Regions from separate parts of the Streptomyces sp. NPDC085946 genome, predicted to be linked through region 2. Evidence: riboswitches for the same ligand, from Rfam matches in the RefSeq annotation. Region 2 holds a riboswitch; each other region holds the start of a gene.
The links. A riboswitch is a leader RNA that binds a small molecule or an ion and turns the genes downstream of it on or off. The one in region 2 is predicted to bind cyclic di-AMP.
Positions count from the first base shown of each region.

Region 1: it holds a riboswitch for cyclic di-AMP, as region 2 does, so the genes downstream of both, ACIF8T_RS30025 (transglycosylase SLT domain-containing protein) here and ACIF8T_RS15495 (M23 family metallopeptidase) in region 2, are expected to answer to the same signal.
Region 3: it holds a riboswitch for cyclic di-AMP, as region 2 does, so the genes downstream of both, ACIF8T_RS13915 (transglycosylase family protein) here and ACIF8T_RS15495 (M23 family metallopeptidase) in region 2, are expected to answer to the same signal.
Region 4: it holds a riboswitch for cyclic di-AMP, as region 2 does, so the genes downstream of both, ACIF8T_RS12020 (C40 family peptidase) here and ACIF8T_RS15495 (M23 family metallopeptidase) in region 2, are expected to answer to the same signal.

Region 1 covers NZ_JBITSF010000019.1:13,457-15,645, reverse strand. Annotated here, with positions in the region: gene ACIF8T_RS30030 (HAD family hydrolase) at 1-490, shown strand, start outside; gene ACIF8T_RS30025 (transglycosylase SLT domain-containing protein) at 514-1,386, opposite strand; cyclic di-AMP (ydaO/yuaA leader) riboswitch at 1,390-1,558, opposite strand; gene ACIF8T_RS30020 (polyprenyl synthetase family protein) at 2,088-2,189, shown strand, end outside.
Region 2 covers NZ_JBITSF010000006.1:316,565-318,753, reverse strand. Annotated here, with positions in the region: gene ACIF8T_RS15500 (M16 family metallopeptidase) at 1-629, shown strand, start outside; cyclic di-AMP (ydaO/yuaA leader) riboswitch at 819-987, shown strand; gene ACIF8T_RS15495 (M23 family metallopeptidase) at 1,002-1,772, shown strand; gene ACIF8T_RS15490 (GntR family transcriptional regulator) at 2,001-2,189, shown strand, end outside.
Region 3 covers NZ_JBITSF010000005.1:369,899-372,087, forward strand. Annotated here, with positions in the region: gene ACIF8T_RS13910 (transglycosylase family protein) at 1-660, shown strand, start outside; cyclic di-AMP (ydaO/yuaA leader) riboswitch at 854-1,022, shown strand; gene ACIF8T_RS13915 (transglycosylase family protein) at 1,027-1,755, shown strand; gene eno (phosphopyruvate hydratase) at 2,007-2,189, shown strand, end outside.
Region 4 covers NZ_JBITSF010000004.1:428,478-430,666, forward strand. Annotated here, with positions in the region: gene ACIF8T_RS12010 (ATP-dependent Clp protease proteolytic subunit) at 1-296, shown strand, start outside; gene ACIF8T_RS12015 (hypothetical protein) at 325-609, shown strand; cyclic di-AMP (ydaO/yuaA leader) riboswitch at 944-1,150, shown strand; gene ACIF8T_RS12020 (C40 family peptidase) at 1,154-1,627, shown strand.

The sequences.
Region 1 (2,189 bases), on a different contig from region 2:
CGACCAGGACGGGACCGACGGGCTCACGCTCATCGAACCCGGCTACCTGATGCCCCACCCCACCCTGCCCGCGCTGCGCGTCGGGCGGCGCGAGGACCTGTGGTGCGCCCCCATCAGCAAGGTGCTGCTGCGCCACCCGCACCTGTCGGACGACGAGTTGGCGGCGACCGCGCGCTCGGTGGTCGGCGGCCTGGCGACGGTCACCATGTCGGGGCCCGGGACGGTGGAACTCCAGCCGTGCGGCGTCACCAAGGCGACCGGCCTGGCGCTGGCCGCCGACCACCTGGGGCTGAGCGCGGAGCGGACCATCGCCTTCGGCGACATGCCCAACGACATCCCCATGTTCGACTGGGCGGCCCGCGGCGTCGCCATGGCCAACGCCCATCCCGAGCTCAAGGCCGTCGCCGACGAGATCACGGCATCGAACGAGGACGACGGCATCGCCGTCGTCCTCGAACGGCTCTTCGGCGGCGTCCCGGCGGTCCTCTAGGCGGAAGCCCCGGGCGCCGGGACTCAGTACGCGCCGAAGACGTTGTCGATCGAGCCGTACCGCTGGGCCGCGTAGTTGCAGGCCGCGGTGATGTTGGCGACCGGGTCGTACGGGTCCCAGGACGTGCCGGGCACGTGGTAGGCCTGGAAGGTCGGGTCGATCACCTGGAGCAGGCCCTTGGAGGGGGTGCCGGCGGCGGCGTTGGAGTCCCAGTTGTTGATGGCCAGCGGGTTGCCGGAGGACTCGCGCATGACGTTGCGGTGGATGCCCTCGTACGTGCCGGGGATCCCGTTGCGCGCCATGACGTCCAGCGACTCGCGGATCCAGCCGTCGAGGTCGTCGGAGTACGTGGTGGCCGCGGCGGGGGCGGCCTCGGCGGCGGGCTCGGTGGCCGCGGCGGGTACGGCCTCGGCGGCGGGCGCGGCGGCGGGCGCGGCCGGCTCGGCGGCCACGGCGGGCTCGGTGCTCCGCGCGGACGAGGGGGTCGCCGTGCCGCCCTGCGCGGCGGCCCCGGAGGCGCCGGAGTCCCCGGCGTCCGCCTGCGACGCCGCGACCTTCAGCTCCAGGCCGGGGTGGATCAGCCGGGGGTTGTCGCCGACGGCGGCGCGGTTGTCCCGGTAGAGCGTGCGCCAGCCGCCGGACACGTCGTGCCGCTCGGCGATCCGGTACAGGGTGTCGCCCTTGACCACGGTGTACGTCAGGGACGGGGACGCCTGGTCGGCCCCGGCCGTCCGCGACACGGCGGCGGCGGGCGCGGACGGGGACGGCTCGGCGGCGTGCGCGGCGGCCGCTCCCAGGAGGGGGAGCGAGAGCGCGGCGGTGCCGGTGCCGGCGGCGACGACGCCGCGGGTGAACGGGTTGCGGCCGGGACGGCGGTGCTTGCCTCGTGCGGGCATGGCGATGTTCCTCTCCGACGCCTGCGAGGTGAGCTGTCGGGTTCGGGCGGGGAGGTGCCCGGCCGCGTGGTGGCGGCTTCACCCCGAGCCGTTCCGGTGCGATGCCCGGTCCGGCGGCTTACCTGGGTCCCCCGCTCCTGCCGTGCGTGAGTGAAGTGGTCGATAGGGGGCACGGGCGGTGGCAGGATTCGGCGTCCGCCCGGCAGGCCCGGAACGTATGCGAGAGCACATGTCGGGAACAAGCGGCGACATCACAGAAGTCGCCGTTTGATCTTTCGATGGGGTTTATGGGGTGCTTGATCCTTTGCTCTCGCGACGCTCAACTGGCGTTTCGGGCAAGGCGGAAAGGCACCTTGTGTCCGACTGGGGCGAATGGTGCCCGAGTGACTCACTTCACTGATCACAAAAGTGATGGGCATTTCCCCTCTAGGGGAATTCATTTGCCATTTGCGGCAAATCGGACAGGGTGCCGGGATACCCGTCCGCGGTGGTGTTCCGGCGAACCGATCGAAAACATTCCGGACGTGATCCGACACGGTCCGGCCCGGCGTGGACGTCTCCCGGTCGATCGACGTCGAGACTGGGGACGTGGGCGCTGGCGGTGATCGAAACGTGACCGGATACGCTGACTTGAGTGAGGGCAGCGACCTATCGACAAACCGCGTAATCGCCAGTAGACACCAGCAGACAGGAGACCCCTCGTGACCGTCGTCGGGCCGTTCGGGCTGAGCGTGCGGGACCAGGCTCTGGAAGCCGATGTCCAGGCCGGGTTGACGGCTGTCGAGGAAGGGCTGCTCGAGGCC
Region 2 (2,189 bases):
TCGTCATCGTGGACCGTCCCGGCGCCGTCCAGACGCAGCTGCTGATCGGCCGGATCGGCCCGGACCGGCACGACCGCGTCTGGCCCGCGCAGGTGCTCGGCACGTACTGCCTCGGCGGCACCCTCACCTCCCGCCTGGACCGCGTCCTGCGCGAGGAGAAGGGCTACACCTACGGCGTGCGGTCGTTCGCGCAGGTTCTGCGCTCCACCCCGGAGGGCACGGGTGCCGCGATGCTCGCCATCAGCGGCTCGGTGGACACCCCGAACACCGGCCCCGCCCTGCAGGACCTGTGGGCGGTGCTGCGCACGCTGGCCGCGGAAGGGCTCACCGACGCCGAGCGCGACGTGGCCGTGCAGAACCTGGTGGGGGTGGCGCCGCTGAAGTACGAGACCGCGGCGGCCGTCGCGAGCACGCTGGCCGACCAGGTCGAGCAGCACCTGCCCGACGACTACCAGGCCTCGCTGTACCGGCAGCTCGCCGCGACCGGCACCGTGGAGGCCACCGCGGCGGCCGTGAGCGCCTTCCCGGTGGACCGGCTGGTGACCGTCCTCGTCGGCGACGCGAGCCGCATCGAGGAGCCCGTGGCGGCCCTCGGCATCGGCGAAGTCACCGTGGTCCCCGCCGAGTAGGGGCACGTGCGCGGGGAGCCCTGGTGACACGGAGTCGCCAGGGCTTCCTTATGCCCGAATTGGGGCAGGAGTTGCCTGTCTGGCCTGTGGGATGCGCTACAAAAGCCGCGATTCGTTTGGGAATTGAAAGTCGGCCCGCTTAGCTTCGTCCCGGCTGTTCGTCAGGCAGTGCGCCGCACCCGCGGCAGCGGGCAGTCATCGCCGAGTCCCCGTACGGCGCGAGCCAGGGGAGCCGGGGACCCATCGCACCACGTCCCCCGGGGTGAATCGGACGCCCGCGCGAGCCGCGAGGGGGTCCGTAGGAGACCTTCCTGCTCCGAACCCGTCAGCTAACCCGGTAGGCGAGAAGGAAGGAAAGGACCCACACACTTCATGGCGTTCACCCGCGCCACCGGGAAGCACCGCCGTCCCAGCCGCGTGCAGCGCGGCACCGCCCGCGCGGCGGGCGTCGCCGCCCTCGCCACCACCGGCGTGGTCGGCTCCGTCGCGGCCCCGGCCTTCGCCGCCTCCGAGCCCGTCGTCGAGCAGACCGCGCTCACCCCCGTCGTCACCATCGGCGACTCCGTGGCCGAGCAGGTCGACGCCCAGGCCGCCGCCCAGAAGCAGGCCGCCGAGGAGGCCGAGGCCGAGCGCAGGGCCGCCGAGGAGGCCGCGCGCGAGAAGGCCGCCGCGGCCGCCGAGAAGGCCCGTGAGGCCAAGGAGCGCGCCGCCCGGGAGGCCGAGCGCAAGCGCCTCAACACGTTCGTGTCGCCCATCGCCGGCTCCTACGTCTCCACCGGCTACCGGGCCGGCGGCGCCGTCTGGTCCTCCGGCAGCCACACCGGCGTCGACTTCCACGCCGCGAGCGGCACCCCCGTCCAGGCGGTCGGCATGGGCACCGTCGTCGAGGCCGGCTGGGGCGGGGCCTACGGCAACCAGGTCGTCATCCGGATGAACGACGGCACCTACACCCAGTACGGGCACCTGTCGTCGGTCGGCGTCACGGTGGGCCAGCAGGTCGTCCCCGGCCAGCGGATCGGCCTGTCCGGCGCGACCGGCAACGTCACCGGCGCGCACCTGCACTTCGAGGCCCGTACGAGCGCCGAGTACGGCTCGGACATCGACCCCGTCGCCTACCTCCGCGCGCACGGCGTGAACCTCTGAGACGAGCTCCGTCCCGGCGCGCGCACGCCGGCGGACGCCCGCTCCGCACGGCCCCGGCTCCCCGAGCCGGGGCTTTCGCCGTTCCGGAACGGCCGGCCGAAACGGCCGGTTGTCCAAAAAATATCCATGGATTCCGGCCCGCCGTCGGAAATTCCGGCTCATTGCAATAGAGTCACGGAACACGCGTCCATCGTCGACGTTTCACGGGGATTAAGGCGGAGGTCGGTCATGCGTATTCCGGCGCACTCGGTGTGCACGGCGATCCGGGACGACATCGTCGCGGGTGTCTACGAGCGCGGCAGCCGGCTCACCGAGGAACTGCTCGCCCGCCGCTACGGCGTCTCGCGCGTGCCCGTCCGGGAGGCCCTGCGCACCCTGGAGGCCGAGGGCTTCGTGGTGACCCGGCGGCACGCGGGC
Region 3 (2,189 bases), on a different contig from region 2:
GCCTCGGTCGAGGTCGACACCGGGGTGGCGAAGGACGCGACCGGTACTTCTGGTTCGCCCAGTTCGTCCGGTCTGACCGATTCCTCCAAGTCCTCGGCTTCCCCGGATCCGGCCGAATCCACCGAGGGCGCGGATTCCTCCGGTTCCGCCGGGGCCTCCACCGCTTCTCCCTCGGCGTCCGCCTCCCCGTCGGTGTCGCCGTCATCTGACGATGTGTCGGACAAGAAGGGCAAAACGTCCAAGTCGGACGCTTCGCGTGACGACGTGGCGGAATCCGGGAGTCCGTCCGCGGCCGCGCCGGAGGGCGACGCGCCGGCCAAGTCCGTCCAGGGCGACGGCTCTTCCGCGCCGGCCGACACCGCGACGACGGGCACCGGCCGGCACCGCGGCCCCAGCGCCGAGGAGAGCGCACAGGAGGCCCGTACGGCCGAGGCGGCGGGGCGGCACGCCTCGCGCGACGACGGTGCCGCGCGCGGCGGGGTGAACGGCTCCTACACCGTGCGCGCCGGCGACAGCCTCTGGTCCATCGCCGACTCCCTTGACTACGACGGCGGATGGAACGCGCTCTACGCCGGGAACGAGCAGGTCGTGGGGGCCGACCCGGACCTCATCCAGCCCGGTCAGGCGCTCGAGGTCGAGACCGGAGCGGACGAAAAGTAGTAATCGGACAGCGGGAGTTGGCGCCACGATTCGCACTGAATGTCCCATATAAGTGCGGTGAGAGATAGATCTCAGAAGCCCTGATCGTCTTTGAAATTCCGCGGATCGCGTGTCTACGGTCGAGACCGCTCGCCATCGCGGGCCCCGGCCGCCGCAACGCCGAATCCTGCCAGCGGCTGCCCGGGAACAGTCGTCGCGTCAAGCGCCGTGGGCAGGAGCGGGGGACCCAAGGTAGGTGCCAGGCCCAGCACTTGAGGCTGAGTCCGGCTAGGGGTGAAGCCGCGTCCCGTGAGGGGCGCGGCCGGGCAACTCAACCGGCCCGAACCCGACAGCTCACCTCGCAGGCGTCGGTGAGGGGATCCATCCATGCTGTTTTCCGGCAAGCACCGTCGTTCGTCCAAGGCCACCCGTGCCATCGCCATGGCGGGTGTCGCCGGCGCGGCCGTCGCCGCCCCGCTGATGGCGGCCGGCAACGCCTCCGCCGCCACCACCGCCGAGTGGGACGCCGTCGCCCAGTGCGAGTCCGGCGGCAACTGGTCCATCAACACCGGCAACGGCTACTACGGCGGCCTGCAGTTCTCCGCGTCCACCTGGGCCGCCTACGGCGGCACCCAGTACGCCGCCACGGCCGACCAGGCCAGCAAGGCGCAGCAGATCACGATCGCCGAGAAGGTGCTCGCGGGCCAGGGCAAGGGCGCCTGGCCGGTCTGCGGCAAGAACCTGTCGGGCGCCGCCTACGACGGCGGTTCCGCCGCCGGCACCACCGACAGCTCCGCCGGCACCGAGAGCTCTGGCAGCTCCGACAGCTCCGCCGGCACCACCGAGACGCGCGAGGCCGAGCAGCAGCCGGCCTCCCGCTCCGCCGAGCGCCCGGCGGCCCAGCCGCAGCAGGGCGACAAGACCGTCACCACCCCGACCGGCGAGAAGGTCAAGAAGGGCGACGGCGAGTACAAGGTCGTCAAGGGCGACACCCTCAGCTCCATCGCCGCCGACCGGAACGTCGCGGGCGGCTGGGCGAAGCTGTTCGAGCTGAACGAGGACATCGTCGCGGACGCCGACCTCATCTACCCGGGTCAGCAGCTGCACCTCAAGTAAGAGGCAGCGGCTTCCCGCCCAGCTCCCCGCCCCGGTGCGTGTTCCCCCGTACGCGCCGGGGCGGGGCCGTGCGCGGCGCCGGGTGACGCGAGGGACGGACGGCATCTTTTGTTCCGTACGAAAACAATTTACGCTCTGTTCTGTCCAACAGATGGGTGACCGGCTGGCCGATTACCCGGAGCCCGTTAGGCTCGTCTCGCAGAGCCATCGCGGCCCTGCTCACCCGCGTCACATCCAAGAAGGAGATGCTCGTGCCGTCCATCGACGTCGTCGTAGCCCGGGAAATCCTGGACTCCCGAGGCAACCCCACGGTCGAGGTCGAGGTCGGCCTCGACGACGGCAGCACGGGTCGTGCCGCCGTCCCGTCCGGCGCCTCCACGGGCGCCTTCGAGGCCATCGAGCTCCGCGACGGCGACTCGAACCGCTACCTGGGC
Region 4 (2,189 bases), on a different contig from region 2:
GCGCGACGGCCGCGGCGCCGCCGGCGGCGGGCACGCCGGGCAAGCGGCCGGTCCCGCCGGGCGCAGGCGTGGTGCTCCGTCAGCCCGGCCCGGCCGACCGGGCCGGGGAGGCGCGCCGCGTGCGGGCGTGCCCGCAGGAGATGCCCGCGCGGCACACGGACCGCGCCCGGGAGCGGGGGACCGCGGACACCGGGCGGGAGAAGGCCCTCGACGCCCGGGAGGCGGCGGCCCGCGGGCCGGCCGCCCGGGTCGTCCCCGACCGCGCGGGCGCGCGTCCCGCGCCCGGCGGGAGGTGAGCCGCCGGTGCAGCCGGACCAGCCGCCGATGCCCGCGCTGACGAGCGCCGAGGCCGAGTTGATCGACCGTTACCTCGACGTCGTGGACCTGCTCGGGCGCATCAACCCGGCCGTGCCGGGCGACACCTACCGCGGGCTGCGCGCGGCGCAGGCCCTCGTCGGCAAGGCGACCGCCCTGCGCGACGCCCTCACCCTGATGCACCGGCGCGGCGAGACCGAGGTGCACGCCGCGACACTGGCCCGGGCGCTGCGGGTCCTGGACGGCGAACGGCGCACCGCGCGGGTCACCGTGCCTCCGGAGACCGGCGCCTGACGCTCCCCCACCGGCCGGGGCGCCGCCTCGACGGCCGGACATCCCGCGCCACGCCGAACCGGCCGAACGACGTACCCCCTTCCGAGGTATTTACAGCTACTGCTTTCGACCCTCTGAGCTTGCGCAACATGCCTGGCCGCCAGGCGGAATGGGACATTCCGCCGCTGGTCCGGGGCTCCTCGGGTGCCGGGACGGTGACCCGAACGCAGGGGTGTCCACCCGAACGGGTGAGTGGTGAGTAACAACACAAATCCCTGGTTCCGTTGGGATATTCGCACATCCATGAAGGAAGATCCCTGTCTGACGACAAGCCCCCGCCACCGCGGCGGGGCGATCCGGGCGGACGCCGAGTCCTGCCGCCGCCCGGATGACCGGTCGACAGGAGTGGATCGGCAGGAGTGGAGGACCCAAGCACGACGGGTCGCCGGAGCGCCAGTTCCGAGCAGCCCTTGGGGTGAAGCCGCAAGCTCGCTTGCGGCCGGGCAACTTCGCCAGCCCGAATCCGACAGGTCATCCTTCACAGGCGGCTGACGAAGGGTTGCGCATGACTGCGCTCAATCGTGTCCCGTCGCTCATGGCCCGGGCCGGTACGGCCTCGGCCCTGACCATCGCCGCCGTGGGCGGCTCGATCGTGGCGCCCGGCTTCGCGTCGGAGGCGGAAGCCGCCTCGCCGGCGACCAAGGCACTCCAGGTCGCGGCCTCCAAGAAGGGGTCGCCCTACAAGTGGGGGGCTACGGGTCCGAGCAGGTTCGACTGCTCGGGACTGACGCTGTACTCGTTCAAGAAGGCGGGCAAGAAGCTGCCCCGCACGGCTGCCCAGCAGTACAACAAGACGCGCCACATCTCCGCCTCGAGCCGCAAGGCGGGCGACCTGGTGTTCTTCCACTCGGGGAGCAACGTCTACCACGTCGGCATCTACGCCGGTTCGGGCAAGATCTGGCACGCCCCCAAGACCGGGGACGTCGTGCGACTGCAGAAGATCTGGACGAAGAGCGTGTGGTACGGCCGGGTGAAGTAAGCCTTGCGGAGGCGGCGGCGCGTGCCCGGCGCGCCGCCGCCCCCTCCAGAACGGGATCCGGGCACGAGCGGGCACCCGTGCTCCCCCGCGGTCCGGCGCGGCACCTCGCCGCCCCGGTCCGGTCGTGCCGGTGTCCTCCTTCAGCGGGTCGGTCGCACCGGTCGTGCTCGCGGACGTGGCGACCGGCCGGGCCGGCGGTGCCGCCGCCGCTACGGAGGCCTTCCTGGTCCGCGGGGGCCGGGGCCGGGCCGTCAGGGCTGCTCCCCCGGGGCGCGCGGGCTCCGGCACCGAGACGGAGCCGGCCCGCACCGGCCCCGAACCGTCACGCCTGAGCGCCACGCCGCCGCGCCCCGAGGCCCGGGAGCCGTCGGTCCGCCGCCGGCGGCGGGGTGCGGGGCGGCGGCGTCCGCCCGGCTCCCCGGCCGGCACGCGGTGGCGACGACGGTCCTCGGCCGCCGTCCCGCCGTCGCCGACGGCCCGGGCTCCGCTCGCGTCGGCGGCGGGACGGCGGCCGCCGCAGGGCCCGTACCCCGGCCGGCACACCCGGACCCGGCCGCCCGGG